2 regions of the Streptomyces sp. NPDC029292 genome follow, and region 1 is predicted to be linked to the other one. Evidence: riboswitches for the same ligand, from Rfam matches in the RefSeq annotation. Region 1 holds a riboswitch; the other holds the start of a gene.
What was found. Region 1 has a riboswitch for ZMP and ZTP ahead of ACZ4WS_RS30185 (bifunctional 5,10-methylenetetrahydrofolate dehydrogenase/5,10-methenyltetrahydrofolate cyclohydrolase). Riboswitches for the same ligand answer to the same signal wherever they lie in the genome.
Positions count from the first base shown of each region.

Region 1 (7,178 bases):
GACTTCACGGCATACGCGCTCGATCCGGGCGCGTGGCTGTGGGTGCGGCCCGGTCAGGTGCTCCAGTGGGGCGATCTCGCGCGGGCGGAGGGCGTCCTGGTCGTCTTCGAGCGGGACTTCCCGGATCCGGGCACCGTGGCCGCGGCCCAGGTGGACGACCCGCACGCGCGCGTGCTGCTCGAACCGGACGGCGAGGACGCCGAGGCACTGCGCCTCGCCGCCGCCCACCTGGAGCGCGAGTTCCAGTCCTGGGGTCGGCTGCCGCCCGACGTGCACGTCGCCGTGCTGCGCCACCTCTTGGACGTCCTGATCCTGCGCATGGCCCACCTGGAGGTCCCCGGCAGCTGCGCCCCCGAGCCGGGCGAGACCTTCCTGCGCTTCCGTGACGCCGTCGAGCGGGACTTCGCCCGCACCCGCCGCGTGGACGACTACGCCGCCGCCCTCGGCTACTCCGCCCGCACACTGTCCCGGGCCGCCCTCGACGCGGCGGGCGTCGGCGCGAAGGAGTTCATCGACCGCCGGGTCGTCCTGGAGGCCAAGCGGCTGCTCGCCCACAGCGACCTCTCAGCCGCCCGCATCGGCGCCCAGCTGGGCTTTTCCAGCTCCACGAACTTCGCCAAGTACTTCCACCAGCGCGCCGGACTGGCCCCCATCGCGTTCCGGAACGTCGTGCGGGGAGGACCCCGGGAGATCCGGGAAAACTAGGCCCGGACCATTGACACCCACGTGCCCCACCCTGAAACTCGCACAGAGTGAACACAACTTCACCAGGCGAACGAACGAGCTCGCTTCCTCAGGGACTTGAACATGACTTCTCCCGCTTTGCCCGGTGCACAGCACCTGTCACCCGACCGCCCGCCGCACACCTTCCGCACGGTCTTCCCGGTGCTGGCGCTGTGCTGGCTGGCCGTCTTCTTCGACGGCATGGACGTCAACATCTACGGCGCGGTCATGCCGCACATGCTCGACGACTCGGGGCTCGGGCTGACCCCGGCGAGCGCGGGCACGATCGGCAGCTGGACCACGTTCGGCATGCTCATCGGCGCGCTGACCGCCGGGAACATCACCGACTGGCTGGGCCGCCGCCCGATGCTGGTGGCCAGCGTGACGCTGTTCTCCATCGGGTCCGCGATCTGCGCGTCGGCCGGGGACGCCACCCTGTTCGGGACGGGCCGGTTCATCGCCGGGCTCGGGCTCGGCGGTCTGATGCCGCTGTGCCTGGCCATGGTCATGGAATTCGCCCCGCCGCGCCGCGCGGCGCTCACCACCGGGCTGCTGATGACCTCGTACCACGCGGGCGGCATGTTCGCGACGGCGCTCGGGCTGACGCTCGCGCCCGCGGCGGGCTGGCGCTGGGTGTTCTGGGCGGGCGTGCTGCCCGCCGTGGTCGCGATCACGGGCGTCTGGCTCTTCAGTGCGCAGGTGATGGTGTACGCCACCGCCAACACCGTCTATCGCGACAGCGAGCGTGCGGCAGGCCTGGGCATGGTCACCGGGGTCGGCCGCACCGGTGCCGTCGTCGGGCCCTGGCTGATCGGCGCGCTCGCCGCGAACGGCGACCAGAGCTGGGGCTTCACCACGTTCGCCCTGGCCGGACTGCTCGGCGCCGCGGCCATCGCGCTGGTGCCGCTGGCCCGGCGCACGAGCCGACGGGAGCCGACCTCCGCTGCCGCCGCCGTCCCCTCCGAGGCCTGAGCCAGTACGGGTAGTGCGCCTGCTGCGTGGCGATGGCCACCCAGCGGGCGTTGGAGAACGCCTCGATACCCCAGCGGCCTCCGAAGCGCCCGTAGCCGGAGGCCTTGACGCCACCGAAGGGCGCGTGCGGCTCGTCGGCGACGGGCGGGCCGTCTCCTACTCGACCGCCGGGAGCAGCCCGGTGACGGGTGCGACCAGGTCGGTCACCTGGTGCAGCTGGTTGAGGTCATTCAGGCGGTTGAGCCCGGCCAGCTGGCTGGCGACCCGCGGGATTTCGTGCCGGTGCTCGGCGGGAATGCCGCTCTGGGCAAGCGAGTCGAGCTGAGCGATCGGGTTCAGCTTCCCCGCACCCGGGTCCACGGAGACGGCGGCGTTCGCCATCGGCGCGGCAAGGCCCGTGACACCGGCGGCGAGACCAACGGCAGCGACAATACGTCGTGTTGAGATCATGCTTTCAGCAACGGACCCGGACCCCGGGCGGACACGGCCGTCCCCCGCCGCTCACCCGTCAGGCGCATCGGGCGGCTGCGCTTGCCGTGGGCCCCGTGGCGGAGGAGTCTCGGAAGAGAGGCCCACGCGGCCCGCTCCTCGCTGGTCGGCGGCCTTCCAAGGAGGTCATCATGGGCACCGCGGCAGCCCCCGCCTTCGACACCGAAGTGCTACGCCGGGGCATAGAAGGAAACAGTGCGGCAGCTCTGCTGTCGCTCTACGCGGACGACGCGGAACTACGCGTCGTCGACCGCAACACCCAGCCCAGCCACCCGATGATCAAACACGGTCGCGGCGAGATCGCCGACATGCTCAACGACGTCTACAGCCGGGACATGACGCACAAAATGGAAGACTGCATCATCCAGGGCGACCACGTCGCCTACACCGAGTCCTGCGAGTACCCGGACGGGGTAAGGGTGCTGGCCAGCTCGATGATGTCGTTGCGCGACGGCAAGATCGTCGAACAGACACTTGTGCAGGCATGGGACGAGTAGGAAGGAACTGGCCGAAGGTCCAGGTCAGGTCGCGTCTGAGCTGGACCTTCTCGGCGAGTGCGTCGATGGGCCGGTCGCATCCGCGCCGGACTCGGCTGCCACGACCAGTTTCCGCAGCAGGTCTGCGAGTGTCTGCTTCTCTGCTGCGCTCAGCACTGCGAGCAGCGCGTTCTCACCCTCTTCCTCCAACGCCGCGTGCTGCTCGAACACACCGATTCCGGCGTCGGTGAGCCGTACCCGTACGCGGCGGCGGTCGGCCCTCTCGTTCGTGCGGGTGATCAGCCCCGCGTCCTCCATGGGGCCGAGCCTCGCCGACAGAGCGCCCCGGGTCAGGCCGAGCATGTCGGCGAGTCGCGAGGGGCTCGCCTCGTAGGGCGGACCGATGCGCCGCAGCATCAGCAGCACCTTGAACTGCCAGTGCCGCAGCCCGTCCGAGTCCAGGGTGTCCCGGCGCGCCTGCGCCGCGTGCCGGGCCAGGATCGCGAGCCGGGCGAAGATCGCCTCCTTGACCGGGTCCATCCAGTCGAGCTCCTTGGACCAGAGCGCGACATGCCGGTCGACCGAGTCCGCCGCCGGCGCGTCGGACGGACCGGACAGCTCGGACGGGTCCCCCATGCGTGCCTCCGAAAGTAGTTTTCTTGTGGATAGTTTTTCGGATTACTACTTTCCTCGCCATGACGAACTCCGCAAGCAAGTTCCGTACGACCGTGCCGCTCGACGAACTCGTCTCTGCGGCCCGTGAGTTGGGGGGGGGCCGCCCGGTGGGAGCGCGCGACGGTCCTGCTGGACACGGCGGACACGACCGATCCGCGGTCTCGTGCGCGGCTCGCCCTCGCCGCGGCCGAAGTCGCCCTGGAGAGCGACTGGTTCACCGGCACCGGCCTTGCCGCCGCCCGGCTCGACGCCGCCGAGAAAGCCTTCGAAGAGCCGCTCTCCAGCGGCCGTTGGGACCTGGACTATCTGTGGCTGCGCCACGACTATCTCGGTCAGCTCCGCGCCGACGGCACCTGGCGCTTCGGCCCCGAGGGCAAGGACCCGCACGCCCTCGCCGCTCTCCGGAGCCGTGCCGGGACCCTGCGGGAGCAGGCCCCGGACGAGGTGCGCCGTGGCTGGGCCGAGATGTACCTGGGCCTCATCGCCGACAATCTCTTCGGCGAGCGCGATCTCGCACCGGGGCACTACGAAGCCGCCCTGCGCGCGGGCGAGTCGGCCGTCTCGGGTGTCTCGGGCGTCTCCGGCGACGACCTGCTGGCTCGCGAGGCGCTGCGTCACCTCGGCGACCACGACCACGATCGCGGCGACCACGCGCGGGCGCTGGAGCGCTGGACCCGGGCGACCGCTCTGGGCGCCCGTGCCGGGAACGTCCCCGGCACGCTCTCCCAGCAGATGCTGCTCGCGGTCCTGGCCCGCGCCGCGGGCAACGAGGCCGGAGCCCTGGCGCTGGCCCGCGAGATCGCCCGATGGGCCGGAGCCATCGGTGCGGTGACCACCGAGGCGCAGGCCAACGGGTTCCTGGCCGGGGCGGATCCGACCGCGCCGCCCGCGGAGAGCGGCTCCTGAGTCGTCAGTCCAGGCCGAGCTCGTCCAGCAACCGGTGCATGGCCCGCACCGGCAGTCCGGGATTCCCCGCCGCTTGCTGGGCGGTGGCGGGCTCGGCCAGCAGTTCCTCGATGCGGGCCGGCGCGACGCGGGGATCAGCGGCCGTGCATTCCTGACCCGGGTGGACTCGTCGCGGCTGAGGCGCTCGACCAGCTCGGGCGAGGCGTCCGGGTCGTGCAGGGCGAGCACCCGTAGGCTCGGGTCCGCGTCGTCGGCGTACCGGGCGAGGCCCTTCCTGGGGAACTGCGGTCTGTCCAGCAGGATGGAGCGGGTGTAGCCGTCCCACTCCAGGACCGTGCGCAGGAGGGCGTCCGGCGGGGCGGAGGGCTGGTACTCACAGGTCAAGAGGCGGACCGCGTGGTCCTCGTCGCGAGCGAGACGCGCGACGAGGTCGCCCGGCAGGTGGCGGTTGGCGGCCGCGGAACGGCGCAGCAGGACGTGGGCGGAGGTCGCGCATCGGCGGAGCGCTGCGTGGTCGTCGTTCTCGTCCCCGAGGTTCCAGACCCACCGGACCGGGCCGGGGCGGCGCTCCGGGTCCATCTCGTAGTCGATCGCGGCTCGCTCCTGCTCGGTGAGTTCGGGCCTGACCGATATCGCCAGGCGGACGGCGTGTTCGGGATCCGTGGCCAGGCGCGCGACCAGATCGGGCGGCAGTGAGGGGTTCGCGGCGACGGCGTGCCGCTCTCCCGAGTCCGCGCTCGCCGCGAGGCGTTCGGCCGTGGCGCGGCTGAGTCGGCCCTCCCTGAGTACGTCGTCTCGCCGCCGTCGCTCGACGGTGTCCAGCAGTTCGTCGGTACGTGCCGCGTCGTCGGGGCAGGCGCTGACGGCCGCGGCCCGGCGGACCTCGGCGTCGGGATCCGCAAGGAGCGCGTCGCGAACGGCCGGAGCCAGTTCGTCCCAGGCCCGGCAGACCGCGGCACGGACCGCGGGGTCGGTGTGGTCGGCGTACCCGGCGAGGACCCGCGGGGGGATGCTCCGGGAGTGCACCGCCCAGTCGCGTACCTCGCCGTCCGGATCGGACAGGAGCCGCTCGTACGCGGCATCGGGCAGCGGCGCGACCTCCATCCGGAACGGTTCCGGTCCGTTGGCCACCGCTATCCGGACCTTCCGCTCGGGGTCGTCGGCCAGTCGGGCGCGGTCGGCTGGGTCGGCGTTCCAGCTATCGGCGAAGTAACCGCGTACGCGCAGGTCGGGGTGGGTGACGATCGCGTCGACGACGTCGGCGGGCAGGCCTGCCCGCAGGCAGCGCCAGAACCAGACCGAGGGGACCTGCGGACTCAGGAGGCGCAGCAGGACGCCGCTCGGCGCGGCCGTATTCCACGCCAGTCCTTTGAGAAGGTCGTCCCGTACGTCGCCCAATGGCCCTCTCCCCCTGCCGTCCTGGCCGATCATCGTACGGGCTAGGGTGGTCGGCGGGCCGTGACTGGCGCTGAGGTGGAGTACCACCGGGGAGCGGTCTGACGAACGAGTCTCTGCCGCGCGCCTGGGCGATGGTGTCAACGACGCTCAGGAGTAGCTCATGCCCCAGGCCCAGCTGATGGACGGCGCCGGTCTCGCGCGCCGCATCGTCGAGGAGACCGCCAAGCGAGCGGCCGACCTCAAGGACGGTACGGGTGCCGCGCCGTGTCTGGCGACGGTGCTGGTCGGCGAGGATCCCGCCTCCGTCACGTACGTCCGGATGAAGCAGAACCGCTGCCGCAAGGCCGGTATCGAGTCGCGGCACGTCTCCCTGCCCGCCGACACCACGACGGCCGAACTGGTCGACACGCTCCACGCGTTGTCCGGCGACCCCACCGTGCACGGCATCCTGCTCCAGCACCCCGTCGGACCGCACATCGACGAGCGTGCGGCGTTCGAGGCCATCGCGCCGGAGAAGGACGTCGACGGGGTGACGCTGAGCTCGTACTCGGCGATGAGCTTCGGACTGCCGGGCTTCGTGTCCTGCACGCCCGGCGGCATCATGCGGCTCCTCGACGAGTACGACGTCGACCCGGCGGGCAAGCGGGCCGTGGTCGTGGGCCGCAGCGCGATCCTGGGCAAGCCGGTCGGCATGCTGCTGCTCGGGCGCGACGCGACGGTGACGTACTGCCACTCGCGGACGACGGATCTGTCCTCGGTCGTGCGCGAGGCGGACATCGTGGTCGCCGCCGTGGGACGGCCCCGGCTGATCCGCGGCGAGGACATCAAGCCGGGGGCCGTCGTGATCGACGCGGGCTACAACGCCGGAAACGTCGGCGACGTCGACTTCGACACCGCGAGCGTCCGGGCCGAGCTGATCACTCCCGTGCCCGGTGGCGTCGGCCCGATGACGATCGCGGTCCTGCTGGAGCAGACCGTGACGGGGGCCGAACGCCGGCTCGGCGCCTGATCAGCGCATCCAGGCGCTGTACGACATCACGTCCCCGGCCTTGACGCCGTACTCGGGATCGTCCTTCGTGACGGTGTCCTCGAGGCCGAGGACGGCGCCGGTCGCCGGGTCGAGGATCAGCATCCGGTGTGCGGAGTGGGCCGTGTCGTCGTACACGTACGCCTGCCCCGGCGCCCCAGCCGGTCGGTGACCGCTCCGGACGGGCGCAGCCCCTTCGCATCGGCCAGGACACGGGCCAGCGCGGCGGACTCCCGGGCGCCGAGCGTCCAGTGGTCGAGCAACTCGGCCATGGCGTCCAGGAGTTCCGGTGTCTTCATCGCTTCGGTGGTGTCGATCTCCTCGAGGTAGGCGCGCAGCCGCTCGGCGTCGTGCGGCGGCCGCGCCTGCGGTGGGGCGTCGCTCCAACTCGGCGGATACGTCTGCCGGTTGAGGACATGGCCGTCCTCGACCGTGCGCGGCGTGCCGTCGGTGTCGGTGATGACGGGCTTGCCCGGGTGGCGCGGGTCGGTGGCCACCACGAGTTCCGTGTG
Region 1 is NZ_JBVHXR010000015.1:214,392-221,569, forward strand. Features, by position in the region: gene ACZ4WS_RS30145 (helix-turn-helix transcriptional regulator) at 1-705, shown strand, start outside; gene ACZ4WS_RS30150 (MFS transporter) at 808-1,695, shown strand; partial or broken gene ACZ4WS_RS30155 (aldehyde dehydrogenase family protein) at 1,700-1,837, opposite strand; gene ACZ4WS_RS30160 (hypothetical protein) at 1,852-2,145, opposite strand; gene ACZ4WS_RS30165 (nuclear transport factor 2 family protein) at 2,316-2,681, shown strand; gene ACZ4WS_RS30170 (MarR family winged helix-turn-helix transcriptional regulator) at 2,706-3,296, opposite strand; gene ACZ4WS_RS30175 (hypothetical protein) at 3,420-4,241, shown strand; gene ACZ4WS_RS30180 (hypothetical protein) at 4,956-5,684, shown strand; ZMP/ZTP riboswitch at 5,690-5,776, shown strand; gene ACZ4WS_RS30185 (bifunctional 5,10-methylenetetrahydrofolate dehydrogenase/5,10-methenyltetrahydrofolate cyclohydrolase) at 5,800-6,648, shown strand; gene ACZ4WS_RS30190 (hypothetical protein) at 6,649-6,771, opposite strand; gene ACZ4WS_RS30195 (CU044_5270 family protein) at 6,765-7,178, opposite strand, start outside.

Region 2 (7,178 bases), on a different contig from region 1:
GGGCGAGCCGGGCTCGGGTACCCGCGAGGAGCCGCCGGGGCTGGGCGCGGTCGAAGGACATCAGCTCAATGTCACGTGGCTGATGCATGACGTCGCGCCATGGCGGATCGACCGCGTCTATCCGGACTCGCCTCGGAACAAGGAGGTCTGGATACACACGACGACCGACCTGCCGAGCATGAACGGCTACTGGCACAAGGCCGAGCACCCGGCCAAGATGCGGTCACTGTTCAAGAAGCTCGGCGTACTGGGCAAGCCGTCCTCCGAAGGCGTCGGAGGAATCTTCCCTGCCCCCTGGCAGACCCCGGAGGACTCCACCACCGCGCCCACCCCCACCGAACAAACCCGTACGACGACCGCCGCAGCGACCGGCGACGGCACCGACTGGTGGTGGGCGATACCGGGGGCGGCGGCCGGGGCCCTGCTGGCCCGAGTACGACGACCGCGCAAGACGGAGCCTCGACAGGAGCTCCAGGACGTGTGAGGTGCTGGACGGACGAGAGAACGGACAGGCAGGTGGGGGGACGGGACAGATGGGGGCGGACGCCTGGGGGAACTGACGGATTCGGGGGACGGACGGATGAGGTTCCAGGTCGGACAGACGAGATCATGGCTCCTGTTCCTGGTTTCCGTGGCGCTGGCCGCGCTCGGGGCACCAGGGGCCCACGCCTCCACGCACACCACTGTGTATGCGAAGGCCGACATCCCTGACCTGGCGCTGGTCGTCGCCGGTGACACGGGGCGGACGACCGCCCTGCACTCCGGGGAGCGGGACTTCGTGCGGCTCTGGCGGTTGCTGTCGCCCAGGTACACGGGGACGGAGGGGGTGCCCGAGGCCTGGGAGGCGGGCAGCTTCCCGCGCGTGCGGGTCACGGTCGTCTGGGGACTGACCGGCGTCGGGGGCTGGCCGCAGACCAACCGCGCGCCCGGTGGCGACGTCGCCATCGAGCGCCAGGATCAGGTGTTCCTCGCGGAGGACGGCACGCCCTGGGTGCGCACGGATCCTTCGCCCGATGTGGAGGACGACGACATCCGCTGGCATCGGGCGCCGCGCTCGGTGTTCCAGCAGTTGGAGGAGGAGGGGAGGCTGTTCGGCTCCGGAAGCACATCGGTGGCTGCGTCGAAACCGCATCCGGTGGAGCGTGCGAAGGGGGCGATACCCGGGCTGGCGGCAGGCCTGGTCCTCGGAGTCGGCGGCACCCTGCTGATACGCCGCGCGGCGGCCCGGCGTGATGCTGCCGGACCGCCGCGGGAACCACGACAGGAGCTGATCGACTTGTAGCCCCCGGTGGGATGCGTCAGCCGAGGTCGATCTCCGGGTACAGCGGGAAGCCGGTGAGCAGGTCGGTGGCCCGGTGGGCGATCTCGTCGGAGATCTTCGGGTCCAGGACGTGCTGGGCCTTGGACGGGCTGCCCTTGGCGGTGGTGCCGGGCTCGGCGGCGGTGAGGACGCGGTCGATCAGACCGGCGATCTCGTCCATCTCGGTCGTGCCGAGGCCACGGGTGGTCAGCGCGGGCGTGCCGATGCGGATGCCGGAGGTGTACCAGGCGCCGTTGGGGTCGGCGGGGATGGCGTTGCGGTTGGTGACGATGCCCGAGTCGAGCAGCGCGGACTCGGCCTGGCGGCCGGTGAGGCCGTAGGAGGAGGCGACGTCGATCAGGTTGAGGTGGTTGTCGGTGCCGCCGGTGACCAGGGTGGCGCCGCGGCGCATCAGGCCCTCGGCGAGGGCGCGGGAGTTGTCGACGACGGCCTGGGCGTAGTCGCGGAACTCGGGGCGGCGGGCCTCGGCGAGCGCGACGGCCTTGGCGGCCATGACGTGCGGAAGGGGGCCACCGAGGACCATCGGGCAGCCGCGGTCGACCTGCTCGGCGAGGGTCTCGTCGCACAGCACCATGCCGCCGCGCGGGCCGCGCAGCGACTTGTGCGTGGTGGTGGTGACGATCTGGGCGTGCGGGACCGGGTCGAAGTCGCCGGTGAGGACCTTGCCGGCGACGAGACCCGCGAAGTGGGCCATGTCGACCATGAGGGTGGCGCCGACCTCGTCGGCGATCTCCCGCATGATGCGGAAGTTCACCAGGCGGGGGTAGGCGGAGTAGCCGGCGACGATGATCAGCGGCTTGAACTCACGGGCGGAGGTGCGCAGGGCCTCGTAGTCGATGAGGCCGGTGGTGGGGTCGGTGCCGTAGGAGCGCTGGTCGAACATCTTGCCGGAGATGTTCGGGCGGAAGCCATGGGTGAGGTGACCGCCGGCGTCCAGGGACATGCCGAGCATGCGCTGGTTGCCGAAGGCCTGGCGCAGCTCGGCCCAGTCGGCCTCGGAGAGGTCGTTGACGTTGCGGACACCGGCCTTGGCGAGAGCCGGGGCCTCCACCCGGGCGGCGAGGACGGCCCAGAAGGCGACGAGGTTGGCGTCGATGCCGGAGTGCGGCTGGGCGTAGGCGTGCTCGGCGCCGAAGAGCTCGCGGGCGTGCTCGGCGGCGAGGGCCTCGACGGTGTCGACGTTGCGACAGCCGGCGTAGAAGCGGCGGCCGACGGTGCCCTCGGCGTACTTGTCGCTGAACCAGTTGCCCATGGCCAGGAGGGTGGCCGGGGAGGCGTAGTTCTCGGAGGCGATCAGTTTGAGCATGTCGCGCTGGTCGGCGATTTCCTGGCCGATGGCGTCGGCGACGCGGGGCTCCACGGCCCGGATCACGTCGAGGGCGCTGCGGAAGGCGGTGGACTCGGTGGAGAGGGGCTCTGGCATGACGGCCTCCGGACGTGGCGTTCAGCGTTCACGGTTCGGCCCAGGCGCACGGCACTCGGTTCGTGGGCCGCTCCCCGATGGTCGGTCCCATCCCAGCGCGCCAGTCACGGCCCGCCGTCAGCCTACCGGGCGCGCCGGATCGCCGGGTTCCCCAGTCCACCATGCGAGCGACGATAGGAAATGGGCCACAAGCCCGCCCAGCGCCGGGTATCACTCCCCCGTGTACCGGAACACGCTCCGCTCCACCGGTGCTGCTCGTCGAGAAACGGAGACCCCGTGACCGCTACGGAGACGACGGAGGCGTTCATCGCCTCGGCCGACGCGCACAGCGCGCACAACTATCACCCGCTGCCGGTCGTCGTGGCGACGGCGGACGGGGCCTGGATGACGGATGTCGAGGGGCGCCGCTTTCTCGACCTGCTGGCCGGATACTCGGCGCTGAATTTCGGACATGGCAACCGGCGGCTGCTCGACGCGGCGAGAGCGCAGCTGGAGCGGGTGACGCTGACGTCGCGGGCGTTCCACCACGACCGGTTCGCCGACTTCTGTACGCAGCTGGCGGAGCTGTGCGGCATGGAGATGGTGCTGCCGATGAACACGGGGGCGGAGGCGGTGGAGACCGCGGTGAAGACGGCCCGGAAGTGGGGGTACCGGGTCAAGGGCGTCCCGGACGGGAGGGCGAGGATCGTGGTGGCGAGCGGCAACTTCCACGGCCGTACGACGACGCTCATCAGCTTCTCCACGGACCAGGAGGCGCGGGCGGACTTCGGGCCGTACACGCCGGGCTTCGACATCGTGCCGTACGGGGACCTGGCGGCGATGCAGGAGGCGGTCACCGAGGACACGGTGGCCGTGCTGCTGGAGCCGATCCAGGGTGAGGCGGGGGTGCTGGTGCCGCCGCCCGGTTATCTCCCGGGCGTGCGGGAGGTGACGCGGGAGCGGAATGTTCTGTTCATCGCGGATGAGATCCAGTCGGGGCTCGGTCGCACGGGGAAGACCTTCGCGTGCGAGCACGAGGGGGTGGTGCCCGACATGTATGTGCTGGGCAAGGCGCTCGGGGGCGGGGTCGTGCCGGTGTCGGCGGTGGTGTCCAGCCGTGAGGTGCTCGGGGTGTTCCGGCCCGGTGAGCACGGGTCGACGTTCGGGGGGAATCCGCTGGCCTGTGCGGTGGCGCTCGAGGTGATCGCGATGCTGCGGTCGGGCGAGTATCAGCGCCGGGCGGCCGAGCTCGGGGAGCATCTGCACCACGAACTGGGGCTGTTGACGGGCACGGGGCATGTCACCCAGGTGCGCGGGCGCGGGCTGTGGGCGGGTGTCGACATCGCCCCGGCGTACGGCACGGGCCGGGAGATCTCCGAGAAGCTGATGGACCGGGGTGTCCTGGTCAAGGACACCCACGGGGTCACGGTCCGGATCGCGCCGCCCCTGGTCATCAGCAAGGAGGACCTGGACTGGGGACTCGCCCAACTCCGCGCCGTACTGGGGGCCTAGCGGCTGCCGGACCCGGCGGCTAGAGGATCACGTGTGGCAGGAAGCGGGCGTACTCGTCGGTGATCAGGCCGGAGGACTCGCGGATGCCGAGGCCCGCCGACTCGTCCTCGACGACCCAGGCGCCGAGGACGATGCGGTTGCCGCCGAAGGACGGGAGGGGGGCCAACTCCTGGTAGCAGCAGGGCTCGTCGCGTACGACGGGGGCGGCGCCCGGTGGGTGGACCGTCACCCCGGCGCCCTCGCGGCCGAGGAGCGGCTTGGCCACGTATCCCTTGGTGGTGGCCAGCTCGCGGGGGCCGTCGAGGTAGGCCGGGAGGAGGTTCGGGTGGTCCGGGTACAGCTCCCAGAGGATGGCGAGGAGCGCCTTGTTGGAGAGGAGCATTTTCCAGGCGGGCTCGATCCACAGGGTCGTGCCCGTGCCGCCGCCGTTGTCGAGGGTGTCCAGGACGTGGTCGGCGAAGCGGTCGGTGGTGAGCCACTCCCAGGGGTAGAGCTTGAAGCAGCTGCGGATGAAGCGGAGTTGGTTGTCGACGAAGCGGCAGGAGAGGGGGTCCCAGCCGATCTCCTCCATGGAGATCCAGTCGGTGTCGAGGCCGGCCTGTTCCGCGGTCTCCTTCAGATAGGCGACCGTCATCAGGTCCTCGCCGAGTTCGTCGGCGGCGGAGTGGGCGAAGTAGAGGGGGCTCCCGGGTGGCAGGAGGGCGGCCTGTTTCTTCCAGACGGCGACGAGACGTTCGTGGAGGGAGTTCCACTGGTCGGCGCCGGGGAAGCGGTCCTCCATCCAGAACCACTGGGGGCTCGCGGCCTCGACCAGGGAGGTCGGGGTGTCGGCGTTGTATTCGAGGAGCTTGGCCGGGCCCGTGCCGTCGTAGCGAAGGTCGAAACGGCCGTAGACGGAGGGAAGTTCGGCGCGGCGGTGCCAGGCCTCGGCGACGAGTTCGACGACGCGCGGGTCGGTGATGCCGAGATCGGCGAAGCGGTGTGCGGTGACGATGTGGTCGGCCGCCGCCAGGCACATGCGGTGCAGTTCCTCGACGACCTCCTCCAGCGACTCCACCTCGGGGAGCGAGAAGACGTAGTACGCGCTCTCGTCCCAGTAGGGGCGCAGGGAGTCGTCGGGGTAGCGGGTGAGCGGATAGATGAGGCCCTGTTCCTCGACGGTCTGCTGCCAGCCGGGGCGGGGGTCGATGGTGCGGCGTTCCATGGCGTACGAGTCCGATCGCGTCTGTGTGTCCCGGGCGCTCAGCCGCCGGAGCTGCCCTTGCCGCTGCCGAAGCCGCCGCGGTCGACGCCGCTGCCGTGGCTGCCGCCGCTCGAACTGCCTGATCCCTTGCTGGGCTTGGTGAAGGAGCCGCCGTCGACCCAGCCGCTCTTCTTCTTGCCGCCGTAGTACCAGGAGCCGTTGACGGACGTCTTCGTCGACATGCAGTTCTTGTCGGCGACGACCTTGTAGCCCTTGGTGAGGGTGTAGCTGTCGCGGTCGACGCAGCGCTTGTCGGGGTCCGAGGAGCAGGCGGTGAGCGCGGCCGCGAGGAGTCCCATGCCGCCGAGTACGACCGTGCCCGAGCGCAGTTGGCGTCGTGTGTCTGCCATGTCCTGTGTCCCCCGTTCGTACGACTGATTCGGCGATCACTTTAGAGAGGGCCGCCCCGCCGTAATGCAACCGCCCCCTTCGCCCCCACAGCCACGTGGCAAGCCGGAGGATGCCGGACCTTGGAGAACCGCTTGATAATAGGCACTTCGCAATACCTGCGCTTAAATCCGGTGATAGAACTGGGACATGGCGCCATCACGGGAAGCGGGAAGGACAGCCGGGCATGCCCGGTACACCTACCGGCTCCGCCTGTCGTCCACCGCGCGGGCAGCACTGCTGTCCGAGTGGGACCGGTGCCGGTGGGTGTGGAATCAGTGCGTCGCGGAGTCCCGTGCGGCGCACGCGGCCAGAGAGAAGTGCGGTCCGGCCTGGCTCGACAGGATGCTGACCGGTTGGCGCACCGAACACACATGGCTCCATGAAGGTGCTTCGGTGCCGCAGCAGCAGACCATCCGGGACTTCGCCAAGTCGCGTGCCAGGGCGCTGGGGGACATCAAGGCCCGGTTGCCCGTGCGGCAGCGGGCGGGAATGCCCCGCTTCAAGAAGCGGGACTTGGCGGATCCGACTCTCAACTACACGCGGCGCGGATTCCGGTTGAAGGACGGCCGACTGCATCTGGCGGGTGGCATCAGCGTGAGCGTGGTGTGGTCGCGGGAACTGCTCGCCGCCCCGTCCAGTGTCCGTATCTACCGCGACAGCCTCGGCCACTGGTACGCCTCCTTCGTCGTCCCCGCGGAGGTCCGGCCGCTCCCCGAGACCGGTAGCGCCATCGGCGTCGACTGGGGCGTGAGAGAGACCGCGACTACAACCAGTGACCTCCACGACCTGCCCCACGCCGAGCACGGTAAGAAGGCCGCTCGGAAGCTGTCGCGCCACCAGAGGGAGATGGCCCGAAGGAAACCCAAGCCCGGCCAGGCCACGTCCAAGGGATACCGGAAGGCGAAGCGGCAGGCCGCAAAGGTCCACAAGAAAATCGCCCGTCAGCGCCAGGACAGCGCACGCAAGTGGGCCAAGAAAGTGACGGCCGACTTCGACCAGATCGCCGTGGAGGACTTCAAGCCCAAGTTCCTGGCGAAGTCAACCATGGCCCGCAAGGCGGCCGACGCCGCGATCTCGGCCACCAAGGCAGAGCTGATCAACATGGCGCGCAAGCACGCGCGCATCGTGCACCTGGTGCACCCGGCTCACACCACCATGGACTGCGGGAACTGCGGAGCGAGAACCAAGCACGCACTGCCGCTGTCTGAACGTACCTACACCTGCACCGCATGCGGAGTCTCCTCCCCTAGAGACAAGAACTCCGCCCGCGTGATGCTCGTCCGGGCTGGTCTCAACCCGGCTGGTGCCGA
Region 2 is NZ_JBVHXR010000002.1:148,809-155,986, reverse strand. Features, by position in the region: gene ACZ4WS_RS05525 (hypothetical protein) at 1-484, shown strand, start outside; gene ACZ4WS_RS05520 (hypothetical protein) at 581-1,282, shown strand; gene ACZ4WS_RS05515 (glycine hydroxymethyltransferase) at 1,299-2,744, opposite strand; ZMP/ZTP riboswitch at 2,776-2,862, opposite strand; gene rocD (ornithine--oxo-acid transaminase) at 3,021-4,235, shown strand; gene ACZ4WS_RS05505 (glutathionylspermidine synthase family protein) at 4,255-5,439, opposite strand; gene ACZ4WS_RS05500 (hypothetical protein) at 5,478-5,828, opposite strand; gene ACZ4WS_RS05495 (RNA-guided endonuclease InsQ/TnpB family protein) at 6,016-7,178, shown strand, end outside.
Region 2: linked by a shared signal. The riboswitch ahead of ACZ4WS_RS05515 (glycine hydroxymethyltransferase) and the one ahead of ACZ4WS_RS30185 (bifunctional 5,10-methylenetetrahydrofolate dehydrogenase/5,10-methenyltetrahydrofolate cyclohydrolase) in region 1 are both predicted to bind ZMP and ZTP.